Regions from separate parts of the Sphingobium sp. KKT206 genome, predicted to be linked through region 2. Evidence: riboswitches for the same ligand, from Rfam matches in the RefSeq annotation. Region 2 holds a riboswitch; each other region holds the start of a gene.
What was found. A riboswitch is a leader RNA that binds a small molecule or an ion and turns the genes downstream of it on or off. The one in region 2 is predicted to bind cobalamin.

Region 1: it holds a riboswitch for cobalamin, as region 2 does, so the genes downstream of both, cobW (cobalamin biosynthesis protein CobW) here and ACZ2HM_RS03340 (TonB-dependent receptor plug domain-containing protein) in region 2, are expected to answer to the same signal.
Region 3: it holds a riboswitch for cobalamin, as region 2 does, so the genes downstream of both, ACZ2HM_RS13465 (TonB-dependent receptor) here and ACZ2HM_RS03340 (TonB-dependent receptor plug domain-containing protein) in region 2, are expected to answer to the same signal.
Region 4: it holds a riboswitch for cobalamin, as region 2 does, so the genes downstream of both, ACZ2HM_RS15500 (TonB-dependent receptor plug domain-containing protein) here and ACZ2HM_RS03340 (TonB-dependent receptor plug domain-containing protein) in region 2, are expected to answer to the same signal.

The regions. Positions count from the first base shown of each region.
Region 1 is NZ_CM145764.1:2,773,412-2,776,720, reverse strand. Features, by position in the region: gene ACZ2HM_RS13460 (HoxN/HupN/NixA family nickel/cobalt transporter) at 1-949, shown strand, start outside; cobalamin riboswitch at 1,037-1,265, shown strand; gene cobW (cobalamin biosynthesis protein CobW) at 1,448-2,485, shown strand; gene cobN (cobaltochelatase subunit CobN) at 2,496-3,309, shown strand, end outside.
Region 2 is NZ_CM145764.1:697,328-700,636, reverse strand. Features, by position in the region: gene ACZ2HM_RS03350 (adenosylcobinamide amidohydrolase) at 1-503, opposite strand, end outside; gene ACZ2HM_RS03345 (fatty acid desaturase) at 716-1,600, opposite strand; cobalamin riboswitch at 1,600-1,805, shown strand; gene ACZ2HM_RS03340 (TonB-dependent receptor plug domain-containing protein) at 1,950-3,309, shown strand, end outside.
Region 3 is NZ_CM145764.1:2,777,027-2,780,335, reverse strand. Features, by position in the region: gene ACZ2HM_RS13470 (alpha-ketoglutarate-dependent dioxygenase AlkB) at 1-377, opposite strand, end outside; cobalamin riboswitch at 994-1,227, shown strand; partial or broken gene ACZ2HM_RS13465 (TonB-dependent receptor) at 1,446-3,309, shown strand, end outside.
Region 4 is NZ_CM145764.1:3,197,920-3,201,228, reverse strand. Features, by position in the region: gene ACZ2HM_RS15505 (ribose-phosphate pyrophosphokinase) at 1-859, shown strand, start outside; cobalamin riboswitch at 948-1,177, shown strand; gene ACZ2HM_RS15500 (TonB-dependent receptor plug domain-containing protein) at 1,383-3,260, shown strand.

The sequences.
Region 1 (3,309 bases), 1.6 Mb from region 2:
GGCATTCAGCCTGTTTCATGCGCAGCCGTTAATGCTCGGCACCGCTGTGCTTGCCTGGGGGCTTGGCCTGCGCCATGCGGTCGATGCCGATCATATTGCGGCCATCGACAATGTGACGCGCAAACTGATGCAGGATGGTCAGCGCCCGGTTTCGGCCGGCTTCTGGTTTGCGATCGGGCATTCCGGGATCATTGCCATAGCATCGATCATCATTGCGGTGACGGCCAGCGCGCTGTCGCAGTTCGGCGCCTTCAAGGAAATCGGCGGCGTGATTGCAACCGTGATTTCCGCGCTTTTCCTGTTCACGATCGCCGGCATGAACCTGGTCATCCTGCGCTCTGTCTGGCGGACCTTTGCGCATGTTCGTGCAGGCGGCAGCTATGTCGAGGACGATCTTGATCTGTTATTGGGTGGGCGCGGTCTGCTTTCCAGACTGTTCAGGCCGATGTTCCGCCTTGTGAACAAAAGCTGGCATATGGCCCCGCTGGGGTTTCTGTTCGGGCTTGGGTTCGATACCGCAACCGAAGTTGCCATTCTGGGCATGTCGGCCAGCCAGGCCGCCGATGGCCTGTCGATCGGGACAATCCTGGTCCTGCCCGCCCTGTTCGCGGTCGGTATGGCCCTCATCGATACGGCGGACGGCGTGGTGATGCTGGGCGCTTATGAATGGGCCTTCGTGAAGCCGATCCGCAAGCTCTACTACAACATCACAATCACCCTGATCTCGGCCATCGTGGCGATTGTCATTGGTGGAATCGAAACGCTGGCCCTGATTGGCGACAAACTGGCCCTTACGGGTGCCCCATGGCGGATCGCCATTGAATTGGGCGAAAATTTCAATGGTCTGGGCTTCGCCATCATCGGACTTTTCGTGTTCTGTTGGCTGGCGAGTTACGCGATCTATCGCTGGAAGCGGTTCGATGAGATCGAGGTTTCTGTCGTTACCTGATCGTCCATCGTTGCATGAAGCAACATCATCAATTGGCTTGGCTCCGATCTTCGTCTAGGGCGCATGGCGAAGGACGGGTTGATTCCGCCCTTCGATGATCGCGCCGGTGCCCTCGCAAGGGGCTTAATCGGGAATGCGGTGCGGGGGCTTGCTCCCAAATCCGTGGCTGTCCCTGCAACTGTAAGCGGATAGCGCGATGCACATGCTCCTGAACTCAGGGGCGGCCACTGGACAGCGCGCAAGCGCCAAGTCTGGGAAGGCGTGCATCAAGCTGTGACCCGCGAGCCAGGAGACCTGCCGGCGCACCGGTCGCTCTTGCCTGATCCAGGGGATGGTCACGGCACGGTAACTCTCCGTCTGAGCGACGAAGCTGTGTGGCTGGGGCTGCACGGTCGCGTGGTAACGGGTGCTTTGTCGCGCTCGCCCGTCGTCGCGCGCCGACCGGACTTGTCCGGCAAGCCCCGCCGTTTGTCGCTCTGGCGCGCGGAGGAATTGCTTGTGGCCGACCTGTCAAAGGTGCCTGTCACCATCATCACGGGCTTTCTGGGCGCGGGGAAAACCACGCTTATCAGCCACCTGATCCGCAATGCGGGCGGCCGCAGGCTGGCGGTGGTGGTCAACGAATTCGGTACGCTGGGTGTGGATGGCGACATTCTTGCATCCTGCGCCATTCCAGACTGCCCGGCGGAAAACATCGTCGAACTGGCCAATGGCTGCATCTGCTGCACCGTGGCGGACGATTTCATTCCTACGGTCGAGAAGCTCCTCGCGCTTGATCCCCGCCCGGATCACATCCTGATCGAGACATCGGGTCTGGCGTTGCCAAAGCCGCTGCTCAAGGCGTTTGACTGGCCAGCGATCCGCAGCCGGATCACCGTGGACGGCGTGCTGGCGCTGGCCGATGCCGAGGCGGTTGCGGCAGGCCGGTTTGCGCCCGATGTGGCCGCGCTTGACGCCCAGCGCGCCGCCGATCCGAGCATCGATCACGAAACGCCGCTGTCCGAAGTGTTCGAGGACCAGCTTGCCTGCGCCGATATGATCCTGCTGACCAAGGTTGATCTGGCCGGACCCGAAGGCGTTGCCGCCGCACGCGCGATCATCGCGGCAGAGCTTGGCCGCCCGGTGCCGGTGATCGAACTGACCGAAGGCGTGGTCGATCCGCGCGTGATTCTGGGGCTTGATGCCGCCGCCGAGGACGACATCGCCGCGCGCCCATCGCACCATGATGGGGATGATGATCACGAACACGATGATTTTGACAGCGCCGTTATCGAATGGGGCGAAATTGCCGATCCGGCGGCCCTTGTCGCGCGGATCGAAACGCTGGCGCGCGATCACCATATCCTGCGCGTGAAGGGCTATGCCGCCGTTGCGGGCAAGCCGATGCGGCTGCTGGTGCAGGCGGTAGGCGCGCGGGTGCGCCACCAGTACGACCGTCCGTGGCGGCCTGACGAGCCGCGCCGCACCACGCTGGTCGCCATTGCCGAGCACGATCATGTCGATCCAGACGCCATTCGCGCGGTGCTGCTGGCGTAAGGCGCAGGCGATGCACGTCATTTTCCGCGAAACGCACGGGATGGAGGAAACCGCCGTCCCGCAGGATCTGGGGCAAGAGCCTGCGGATCTTGTGGTCCTGTCCTTTTCGGACAGCGATCTGGGGGCGTTCGCGGCGGCATGGCATCAGGCCCGTGCAGACGATGCGACATTTCCTTCGCTGCGGCTCGCCAATCTGGCAGCGCTTATGCACCCGCTATCGGTCGACACCTATGTCGAGCGGACGCTGTCAGGTGCGAAGGCGATCCTGATCCGGCTGATTGGCGGTACGCCCTATTGGAGTTACGGGCTGGAACGAGTGGAGGCTCTGGCCCGGTCGCGAGGCATCGCGCTGGCCGTGCTGCCCGGCGACGGCTGGGAGGACGGGCGGCTGGATGCAGTTTCGACCGTCCCCGTGCCTGCTTTGAGAAGCCTTGCGCAATTGTGCGATGCCGGCGGTGCAGGGGCGGCGCAGGCGGCGCTTGTTGCGCTTTCACGGCTGGCAGGGCTGATCGATACCCCTCCCCAAAATTGCGAGCCGCTGCCTATGGCGGGAGGTTGGCATCCCGACCGGGGCGTCGTCGATCCTGAATCCTTTGCGCGCAATCCCGGACGACCGCTGGTCCTGATCATCTTCTATCGTTCTTACCTGACCGCCCACGATCTGGACCCGTTTGCCGCCCTGCATGCCGCGTTCGACCGGCACGGCTTTGACGCACTGTCGATCTTCGTCCCCTCGCTGAAAGCCCCGCAGGTGCGCGATCAGGTGGACCGCTGGGTGCGCGGCCTTGGCCCGGCGGCGATCATCAACGCCACCGCCTTTTCCG
Region 2 (3,309 bases):
CCAGTTCCCGTCACGGCCAATCCAGATGGCTTCCAGGGAAGGTCGATCATTGCAACCGTACGCGCCTGGGCAACAATTGAAATGGTCTCCACGAGCGCCGCTTGTGACAGAGGGCGATCGACATGCACGAGGAGGTTGATCGTCCCGACATCCTGATGAGCAACGGGTGCAGAACCGACGCGCACCGCATTACCAAGACCGACGGTCGCCAGGCAGCTGGCCGTAGCCCGCCCGAAGGACGCCTGAGACATGTGATGCTTGGTGATATCTCGAGATGTCATGAGGTGGACCGCATCCGTCAATCCCGCCGACTGCATGCTTTTTCTAAGCAGCAAGGCTGGATCGACATCCATGCTCAGATCGGCATCCCGGACATAGAGCCATGCGACACTGCTGACTTCTGCGAAGCCTGGCCGCGTCAGCGACCAACTCAAAACAGCTTGTGGTTGAGGGAACGAGGCAACAAGGAAAGGGCTGGCACAGTGAACGGAAAATGGATTCATCAAGACCTGCCTCGCACGATATCACTGCGCTTGCAACACTAACCATGCGCCTCTGTGCGTAGGTATGTACACGCGGCTCAAGGCTAACAACTGCTACAAGTAAAAATACTCTCCCAAAACTAAGCATCCGTTAATCTGGTTTTGCTGCACCAGAATATCTCTGCCCGATCATATCCATGAGCTCTGGAAAATTGGTAAGAAATATTGGTGCTTTATTCGAGTATACGACAAAGAATGCTCGACGGTTTTTCGATTTTTGCAAACATACCGTTGATGCAGCCTTCGCAATCGTGGAGACGTCTGCGTGTGGCAATCATGTCTGCTCCATCCACCTGCAAAAGGATGGCGCAATAGCGTCCGGGAGATCTTTGGGCTGCCGCCTCACCCAATCCCCCGTCACTCCCGCTCACGCCACGCGTCGGCATGAGCTCCCGGATCATGCCCCAATATCCGCGCGACACATGCGCGTTCGCCGCACAGGTTGGGTTGGCCATCAGATGGAGGTGCAGGCGGCGCAGATTATGCCAGGGGACGGACCGGAAGAGGTGATGTTCCAGATGATAGCTGATGTTGAGCGGCCCGATGAGGAGCCTGTCGAGCAAGGTCGGGATGACGGTGCGGGTGCCGTTGAGTTCGTGATTATCGGGGAGGCCGTTATGCTCGGCCATGGCGCGGATGCGGTTGAAGACATTGACCCAGAAAAATTGCGGGATGAGGATCAGGCCCAGTATCTGCCAGCGAAAGGGCGACCACAATATCGCGCCATAGACCAGCACGGCCCATGCGACATAGCGTAGGCGCAGCGACAGGCGGTAATCGAAACCGAAGCGTTTGGGATTGTGGAAATTGGCGATGGGTGCCCAGATGCGTCCAGCGCGCGCCACCCGATAATAGTTGAGACCGGTGATGCTGCGGACCAGCAGCCAGAACATTGCGCGCGGAGATTTGGGAAAATGCTGGTCCGGGTCGCGCCGCTGGATACGTTGGTCACAATCATGGATGGTGTTGGTGTGGCGGGCGCGCTTTTGCCCGAGCGGGACCCGCCAGTAATGAAGGTCAGCACAGCATTTTCCTTGCAATGCGGTTTTGCTCGCCATATTGCGACGCCGCAACAGGTTCCCAGAGATGGGATTAATAGGGAACGCGGAAGCAGGTATCTACCCCTGTAATCCGTGGCTGTCCCCGCAACTGTGACCGGAGAGCGGTCGCCCCTTCATGCCACTGGGTGCATTTGCACTTGGGAAGGCGGGGCGAGCGTGTTGACCCGGGAGCCAGGAGACCTGCCTGTTGTAGTCGGTCCTTTGCGCGGACGGGGTGTTCAGCGTGATCGAGGTCAATCCTCGCGTGACGACATCGATTGGGGTGGCGCGCGCGGGTGACAAGCCAGCGAACGCTCTGTCGTGCCATTGGTGCGAGCAACCCCTTGTTGTTTGACAGGGGATACACATGCAAAATCTGTTCTTAAAAGTGACCGTTTCCACCGCAGCTCTCGGGCTTTGCGGCACCTTCATTGCGCACGCGCAGGATGATGTCCGCACCATGTCGCCGCACGAACCGGTCATCGTCGTCACCGCCAACCGCAGCGCCCAGCCCGTCGAAAGGGTCGGCCAATCCATCACGGTGATCGATTCGGCCGAAATCGAGCGGCGGCAGACCCAAACCGTCGCCGATATCCTGCGAACCGTGCCGGGTGTCAGCATCACGCGCAACGGCGGCGTCGGGACATCCACATCGGTGTTCATTCGCGGTGCAGAGAGCGATCAGACCGTGGCGCTGGTCGATGGCATCAAGCTCAACGACCCTTCGTCGCCGGGGGGCGGCTTCAACTTCGGCAATCTGCTGATCGGCAACATCGAGCGAATTGAGGTTTTGCGCGGACCATCGTCGGTGCTTTGGGGCAGCCAAGCGATCGGCGGGGTTATCAACATGATCACTCGCCAGCCGACGGACGCCCTGACAGTCAACGTACGCGGCGAATATGGCTATCGCGATACTGGACAGCTGGTTGGCAACATTGCCGGAAAAGCCGGTCCGTTTTCGGCCAGCGTGGGCGCAGGATACTTCCGCACCGATGGCATCTCCTCATTCAGCGAAGCGCGCGGCGGCATCGAAAAGGATGGCTATGAAAATTACGGTGCCAACGGTAGTTTCAATCTGGCGCTGAGCGACTGGTTGTCGCTCGATGCGCGCGGCTGGTATTCGGAAGGCCGGGTGAATATCGATGGCTTCCCTCCACCAACCTTTGCCTTTGGTGATGTGAACGAGGAATCGCGCACCCGCGAAATCGTCGGCTATACCGGAGTTAACGCCACGCTGTTCGACGGTCGCTTCCGTAACCGGCTGGGCTATGCGTACACCGACACCCGTCGCCGCAACTTCAGCCTTGTCGGCCTGCCTGCCGAGACCTTTGTCGGCAATGGCCGCAACGAACGTATCGAATATCAGGGCATGTTCGATATCGCAGAAGGCTGGCAGCTGACGGGTGGACTGGAACGCGAGACATCGCGCTTTTCCAGCAGCAGTTTTGGTGCGCGTCCTTCCATCGGACGGGCCCGGATCGACAGCGTTTACGGGCAGATCGTGGCGACACCGGTGACGGGCCTGACCCTGACCGGCGGCGTTCGGCATGATGACCACAACCGCTTTGGCGGAGCCACCACCTTTGGGGCGAGCGGCGTTTACACGGTGAGCCAGACCGGCACGACAGTGCGCGCCAGCTATGCCGAGGGGTTCAAGGCACCGTCGCTGTTCCAGCTGCAAAGCGACTTCGGCAATCAGCTGCTCCAGCCGGAAAGCTCGAAGGGCT
Region 3 (3,309 bases), 1.6 Mb from region 2:
CTGGCGTTGCGCCGCCGAAAACGCAAGGGGGCCGACACGCCCAGCGAAATGCCGACGACATGGTCGAAGACCGGGCGATCACGGTGCCAGCCTATGCCGGCACCAAGATCGTAGCGGATGAGGAGCGCCTGGGCTAGGCTGGCGGGCTCAAGGCCGACAAAGACAGCGGCTTTTGCACGCACAGGTAGCAGCCAATCCGGCATGGGATCTGTAGGTCCGAAGCGTGCGTCGTCGAAGTCGTAGCGCCAGCCATAGGAACTGGTCAGGCGCTTGCCGAGCCAACCCTGGAAACGAAACGGCTCGAGCGCGGATGCGTCGATCCCGTCGATCAGCCTCAACTCTTCATCGCGGGAGATAAGGTCTTCCCGATAGGACAAGCCCGGGATTTTCGGAGTCTCAAACAGGTCGGGGAACAGGCTGGCCATCAACGTCTAGATTGGGAGCCTGCGCGCACAAGGCAATCGCATAGCTGATTTTTTGATGGATAGCGCGGTCCGTAAAGCGTTCGATCAATTCGAGTCTGTTTTGGGCACTGACCGGATTCCGACACTGATTTTATGTTGTTTGGCAAATGGGGTAGGTGCGGTGCGGCTTGGAAAACTGTAATCATCAGTGAGCCGCCATGAAGTTCGAGCCATTTTAGTAGGCTGGGCCGTGCAGATCCCACCCATTTGATTAAGAGAGGGGCAAGTGTGCTTCGTAAAATCCGACCCTTTGTCGCCGTTCAGCTGCCAATTTCTTGTTCCTAGGTGCGGTCCTTCCGCTAATCGACAGGTCGCGACCACTTCCGGGCGTACAGGAGTCCGATGGCCAACGACAGGTTCAGGGAAAACCCGCCATTCAAAGCGAGTGCGTGCGGTTGGCGCGCTCTGGCCGTGCCAATGGCAATGGTGGCGCGGGATGCAGTAATCGTTGATTAAATCCCAGCTCCAAGCGTTATTGGCTTTTCCGTTCACTTCAGTTAGGCGAGGGATTGAGAGGCGGACAAGTTCGGCTTTCATTGATCGCGCCGGTGCCCCCAAAAGGGGCTTAATCGGGAATGTGGTGCGGAAGCTTGCTTCCAAATCCGCGGCTGTCTCTGCAACTGTAAGCGGATAGCGCGATGTACATGGCTCCTCTTTGAAGGGGCAGCCACTGGGCCGGACGCTAAATCATGCGAGGTCTGGGAAGGCGTGCATCAAGCTGTGACCCGTGAGCCAGGAGACCTGCCGGCGTCTGGTCGCTCTTGCCTTGGTCCAGAGGATGGCTGCGGCACGGTGAACTCCGTCTGAGCGACGAATGAGCGGCTGGGGCCGCATCGGAGACGTGCGTCGGCCGCCCATGGCGTCCGGCCGCCGCGCGGCTCGCCCGTTCGCGCGGGTATGCCCCGGCCACGTCGCAAGACGCCGGAGGACTATTTCGTGATCAAGACCATTACTACCAGCAGCGCACTTGCGCTGATCTGTATGGGAACGCCAGCCTTTGCCGAACCCTTTGAGAAGGGATCGCAAACAAGCGCGGACGCGGTCGAGGCGGGCAACGACATCGTGGTTTTCGGTCGTGGTGAGGCCATGATCGGCACTGCCAGATCAGCCAGCGAGGGAAGCGTCGGAGGGGCCGATGTCCTCGTGCGGCCACTTCTCCGCGTGGCGGAACTGCTGGAAGCGGTGCCCGGGCTGGTTGCAGCCCAGCATTCGGGGAGCGGCAAAGCCAACCAGTATTTCCTGCGCGGTTTCAACCTCGACCATGGGTCTGACTTCACCACCTATATCGATGAACTGCAGATGAACTTTCGCACACACGGACACGGTCACGGCTATCTCGACCTCAACGGCCTCATTCCGGAGATCGTGGGCCGGGAGGATTTTCGTAAAGGGCCCTATCGCGCCGACGGCGGTGATTTCGCTCTGGCGGGAGCAGCCTATATGATGACCATCAAGGGTTACCACCGGCCGTGGGCATCGGCCGAGGCTGGTTCATATGGTTGGCGCCGCGTCGCCGTAGGCGGAACAGTGCACGACGTGGGCGTGGGAGATCTCACGCTTGTCGCTCAGGCCAAGACCTACGACGGACCGTGGCAGGAAACTGAACGTCTTCGCCATTACTCGGGTTTCGCGAAATATAGCATGCCGAGCGGTGCGGGCACATTGGAGGCATCTCTCCATGCCTACCGGGCGACATGGCACCCTACCGAGCAAATCCCGGAGCGCATTATCGGCACGGCGTTGTGTGCGGATGTGTTCTGCTCTCCAGATCCTTCCGCGCGGGGTGAGATGACGCGCCAGGTGGCTAACATCGCGGTCAAGCAACCGACATGGCGCGCCAATGTCTATGCCCAGTTTTACGACTGGTCGATGTTGTCGAACCCCACTTACACCGATCCGGATGGCACAAGCGCGCAGATCAAGCAGTTCGACCGGCATTGGGTACTAGGGCTGTCCGCTCAAAAAAATTGGGAAATCGCTGACAGTCTGGCTGTGAGCCTTGGCACCGAAAACAGATACGATGCCATCGGGAATGTTGGTGTCGATCGAACGGCTGTCCGCACATTTCTTGAATCTCTCGGGCACTATCAGGTCGGGGAATTGTCTTCCGCGCTCTACGGCGAAGTCGCTTGGAAACTCTTGGCTGGACTGCGTGTGACAGGTGGTCTTCGCGGGGACTATTATCACTATTCCGTGCGTGCACGAGATGTGGTTGCGGCGTCGCTGGGAGAAGGCAGTGGCTCGGCGTCGATTCTCTCACCTAAGGTCTCGATCGCCTATCAGGTTACACCGCAACTTGAACTCTACGCCAACTGGGTCCGTGGATTCCATTCCAACGACGTTCGGGGTGCGGTAAACAGGGGCACGCCTGTTCCGGTTCTCGTTCGCGGCATCGGCAAGGAACTGGGGGGACGCCTTCAATTCTCCGGGGTCACGTTAACCGCGACTTACTGGTGGCTGCATGTCGGCAGCGAGCTTCGTTTCATTGGCGATTCCAATGCTGTTGAACGTCGGGTGCCAGTGGGTGTCATGGCTATGAAATCGTCGCCTTCTGGCGGCCGTTCCCGTGGCTTGCGCTTGATGGAAACTATACTGCCAGCCATGCCCGCTTCGACAATGGCGATCACATCCCTAATGCATTTGAGAACGCGGCTTCAGCCGGTGCCGCCATCATTCTTGATCCCTGGGAAGCCAGCATTCGGGTGCGCCACCTCGGACCTTCTCCGCTTGTCGAGGACAACAGTGTCCGGGATCGGGGCAGCACCGTCATGAATGCCCGCGCCGCGTGGACGGGCAAGAAGGTCGAGATATTTGGAGAAGTGCTGAACATCTTCGACAGCCGGGA
Region 4 (3,309 bases), 1.2 Mb from region 2:
CGCCAGCGTCCGCCGCTTCGCCGATGAGGAAGTGTTCGTGGAAATCCACGAAAATGTCCGGGGCGAAGATGTGTTCGTGCTGCAATCGACCAGTTATCCCACCAACGACAATCTGATGGAATTGCTGATCATGATCGATGCGCTCAAGCGCGCATCGGCCAAGCGAATCACCGCCGTCGTCCCCTATTTCGGCTATGCCCGGCAGGACCGGAAGCCCGGCCCCCGCACCCCGATCAGCGCCAAGCTGGTCGCCAATTTGATCACCAAGGCGGGCGCCGACCGCGTCCTGTCGGTCGATCTGCATGCGGGTCAGATCCAGGGCTTCTTCGATATTCCGACCGACAATCTGTTCGGTGCGCCAGTGATGTCGGCGGATATCCAGGCGCGCTTTGGTGATCGCAACCTGATGGTCGTGTCGCCCGACGTCGGCGGCGTGGTGCGCGCCCGCGCGCTCGCCAAGCGGCTCGACAACGCCCCGCTCGCCATCGTCGACAAGCGGCGTGAGCGCGCGGGCGAATCGGAAGTGATGAACATCATCGGCGACGTCGCGGGGCGTTTCTGCGTCCTGATCGACGATATCGTCGATTCGGCGGGAACGCTGTGCAACGCGGCCTCCGCGCTCAAGGCCGCCGGGGCCGAGGATGTCGTCGCCTATGTCAGCCATGGCGTGCTGTCGGGCGGCGCGGTTGCGCGCGTGGATGCGTCCGACCTGCTGGAACTGGTCATTACCGACACGATCCAGGGGACCGAGGCGGTCAACACCGCCAAGAAGGTCCGCCACCTGCCCATCGCCCCGCTGCTGGGCGAAGCGATCAAGCGCATTGCCGACGAAAGCTCGGTATCCAGCCTGTTCGACTGACAGCATGAAGCCGGGGCGGCAATTGCCGCCTTGCGTGATGGCCTGCCGCCCGCTATCGGGCTGCCGTCCGTAGCGCTCGCTTGAGCGCAACGGGCAAGATCGCGCCGGTGCCTCTTGATCGAGGCTTAAAAGGGAAGGCGGTGCGGATGGCTCACACCATCCAAAGCCGCAGCTGTCCCTGCAACTGTAAGCGGTGAGCGTGATGTACACGGCTTCCTCTTCGAAGGAAGCAGCCACTGGACCGTCAAACGTCTGGGAAGGTCGTACATGACGCCATGACCCGTGAGCCAGGAGACCTGCCGGCGTTCTGGTCGCTCTTGCCTTGGTCCAGGGGATGGCCGCGGCACGGTAACTCTCCGTCTGAGCGACGACAGGAAGGCGGCCGGGGCCGCAACCGTCGTGGGACGCTGGGCTATATATGCGCCGGTTCGTCGCCCTGCGTCGGCCGTCGATGCGCGAGGCCATGCGCCTATCATCGACATGCTCCACCGCCCGATATCGCTCGGCGCGGAGGAGACTATATATGGTTAAATACGGCATATCCCTGCTGGCGCTCGTTGCTGCCAGCCCCGTTTTCGCCCAGGCCCCCGAACAGATTTCGGACCTGAGCGGCAACAGCACCCCGATCATCGTCACCGCCTCGCGCGTGACCAGCGAAGCGCGCGAGATCGGCAGCGCGGTGTCGATCATCACCCGCGCCGATATTCAGCGCAACCAGATCCTCTTCCTGAAGGACATATTGCAGGACGCGCCCGGCGTGCAGACGACGGCCGACCGGCCAGGCCAATTGACCAGCGTGCGCATCCGGGGATCGAACAATAATGAGATTCTCTGGCTGATCGACGGTATCGAGTTGGGCGATCCCAGCGCGATCAGCACCCAGTTCCAGGCCGATCACCTGACCAGCCGCGACATCGACCGGGTCGAAATCCTGCGCGGCAACCAAAGCTCGCTTTATGGCTCCGATGCGGTCGGCGGCGTCATCAATATCATCACCCAGCGCGCGACCGACGAGGGACTGCAGGTCAATGCCGAGGCCGAAGCCGGTTCCTATGGCATGCGCAGCGGCGGCGCATCCTTGCTGGGCAAGAGCGGCGCGCTCGATTTCCGCCTGAGCGCGACCGGCTATCGCCATGACGGCCCCTCGCTCGCCGATCCCCGCACCGCCAGCCCCGCAGGGTCGGCAACCGAAAAGGACGAATATCGCCGTTACGGCTTTAGCGGCCGGGTCGGCTATCAGGCGACCGAAACCCTCTCGCTGCAAGCGATCGGCTATTGGTTCGATGCCTTCAGCGATCTCGACAATACGACGTCCGACAGCGACGATACCGCCAAAACGCGCGACTATGCCGCCGCGGGCCAGGCCAGCTACAAAAGCCTGGACGGCCAGTTCACCGCCGACCTGACCGCCAGCCGCTATGCCGCGCGCCGCCGCTATTTCGGCATCTGGAACCGGGCCGAGGGCGACCTGTTCCGTGGCACCAAGGACGAGCTGACGCTGGCCCTCGCCTATGGCGGCACCGGCCCCGTCAGCCTGGCCGCGGGCGGCAATTATGAGCGGGAGAAGACGACCCAGATCACCAGCTTTTCCGGCGCTTTCCCCGCCCGCGTCAACACGCGGTCGGCCTATGCCGAAATCGCGCTGCGGCCGGTCGCGGGGCTTACCCTCACCGGCGCGGCGCGGGTCGACGACAACAGCCGCTTCGGCACGTTCGATACCTATCGCGGCACGCTGGCTTATGCGCTGGGCGCGCTCAAGCTGCGCGCCAGCTATGGCACCGGGGCCAAGGCACCGGGCCTCTATCAATTGTTCGACCCCACCTATGGCAATCCAGACCTTGAAGTCGAAACCAGCCGGGGCGGCGATGTCGGCTTCGACCTGGCGCTGGCCGAAGGGCTGACCGCGCAGGTCAGCTATTTCTTCACCCGCAAGACGAACGAGATTAATTTCGACGGCAGCCGTCCGCCCTTTGGCGGCTATGGCCAGTTCGGCCGCACCCGCGCGGAGGGGATAGAGGTTGGCGTCACCGCCCAGCCGCTGCCCTGGCTCGGTGTCAGCCAGACCTATGGCTATACCGACCATGAAATCGATCGCGACATGGACGGCACCTATGTAAACAGCGGCCGCCCGCGCTATACCGGCACCACATCGGTCATCCTGACCCCGGCCGAACGCGCGTCGATGACCGCGCGGGTGCGCTATCATGATGGCGACTCGTCGGGCTTTGGCGGCGCGACTAAGGCCTATACGGTGGTCGACCTGCTCGCCTCCTATGGCATCACCGACCGGGTCGAGCTGTATGGCCGCGTCATCAACCTGTTCGATAAATGGTATCAGGTCAGCTACGGCACCCAGACGCTCGGCCTGTCGGCCTATGGCGGCGTGCGCCTGAGCTTCTGATATGATCCCGTCCCCGCCATCAGACCCCGTTAGGCAGGCTGCGCTTGGC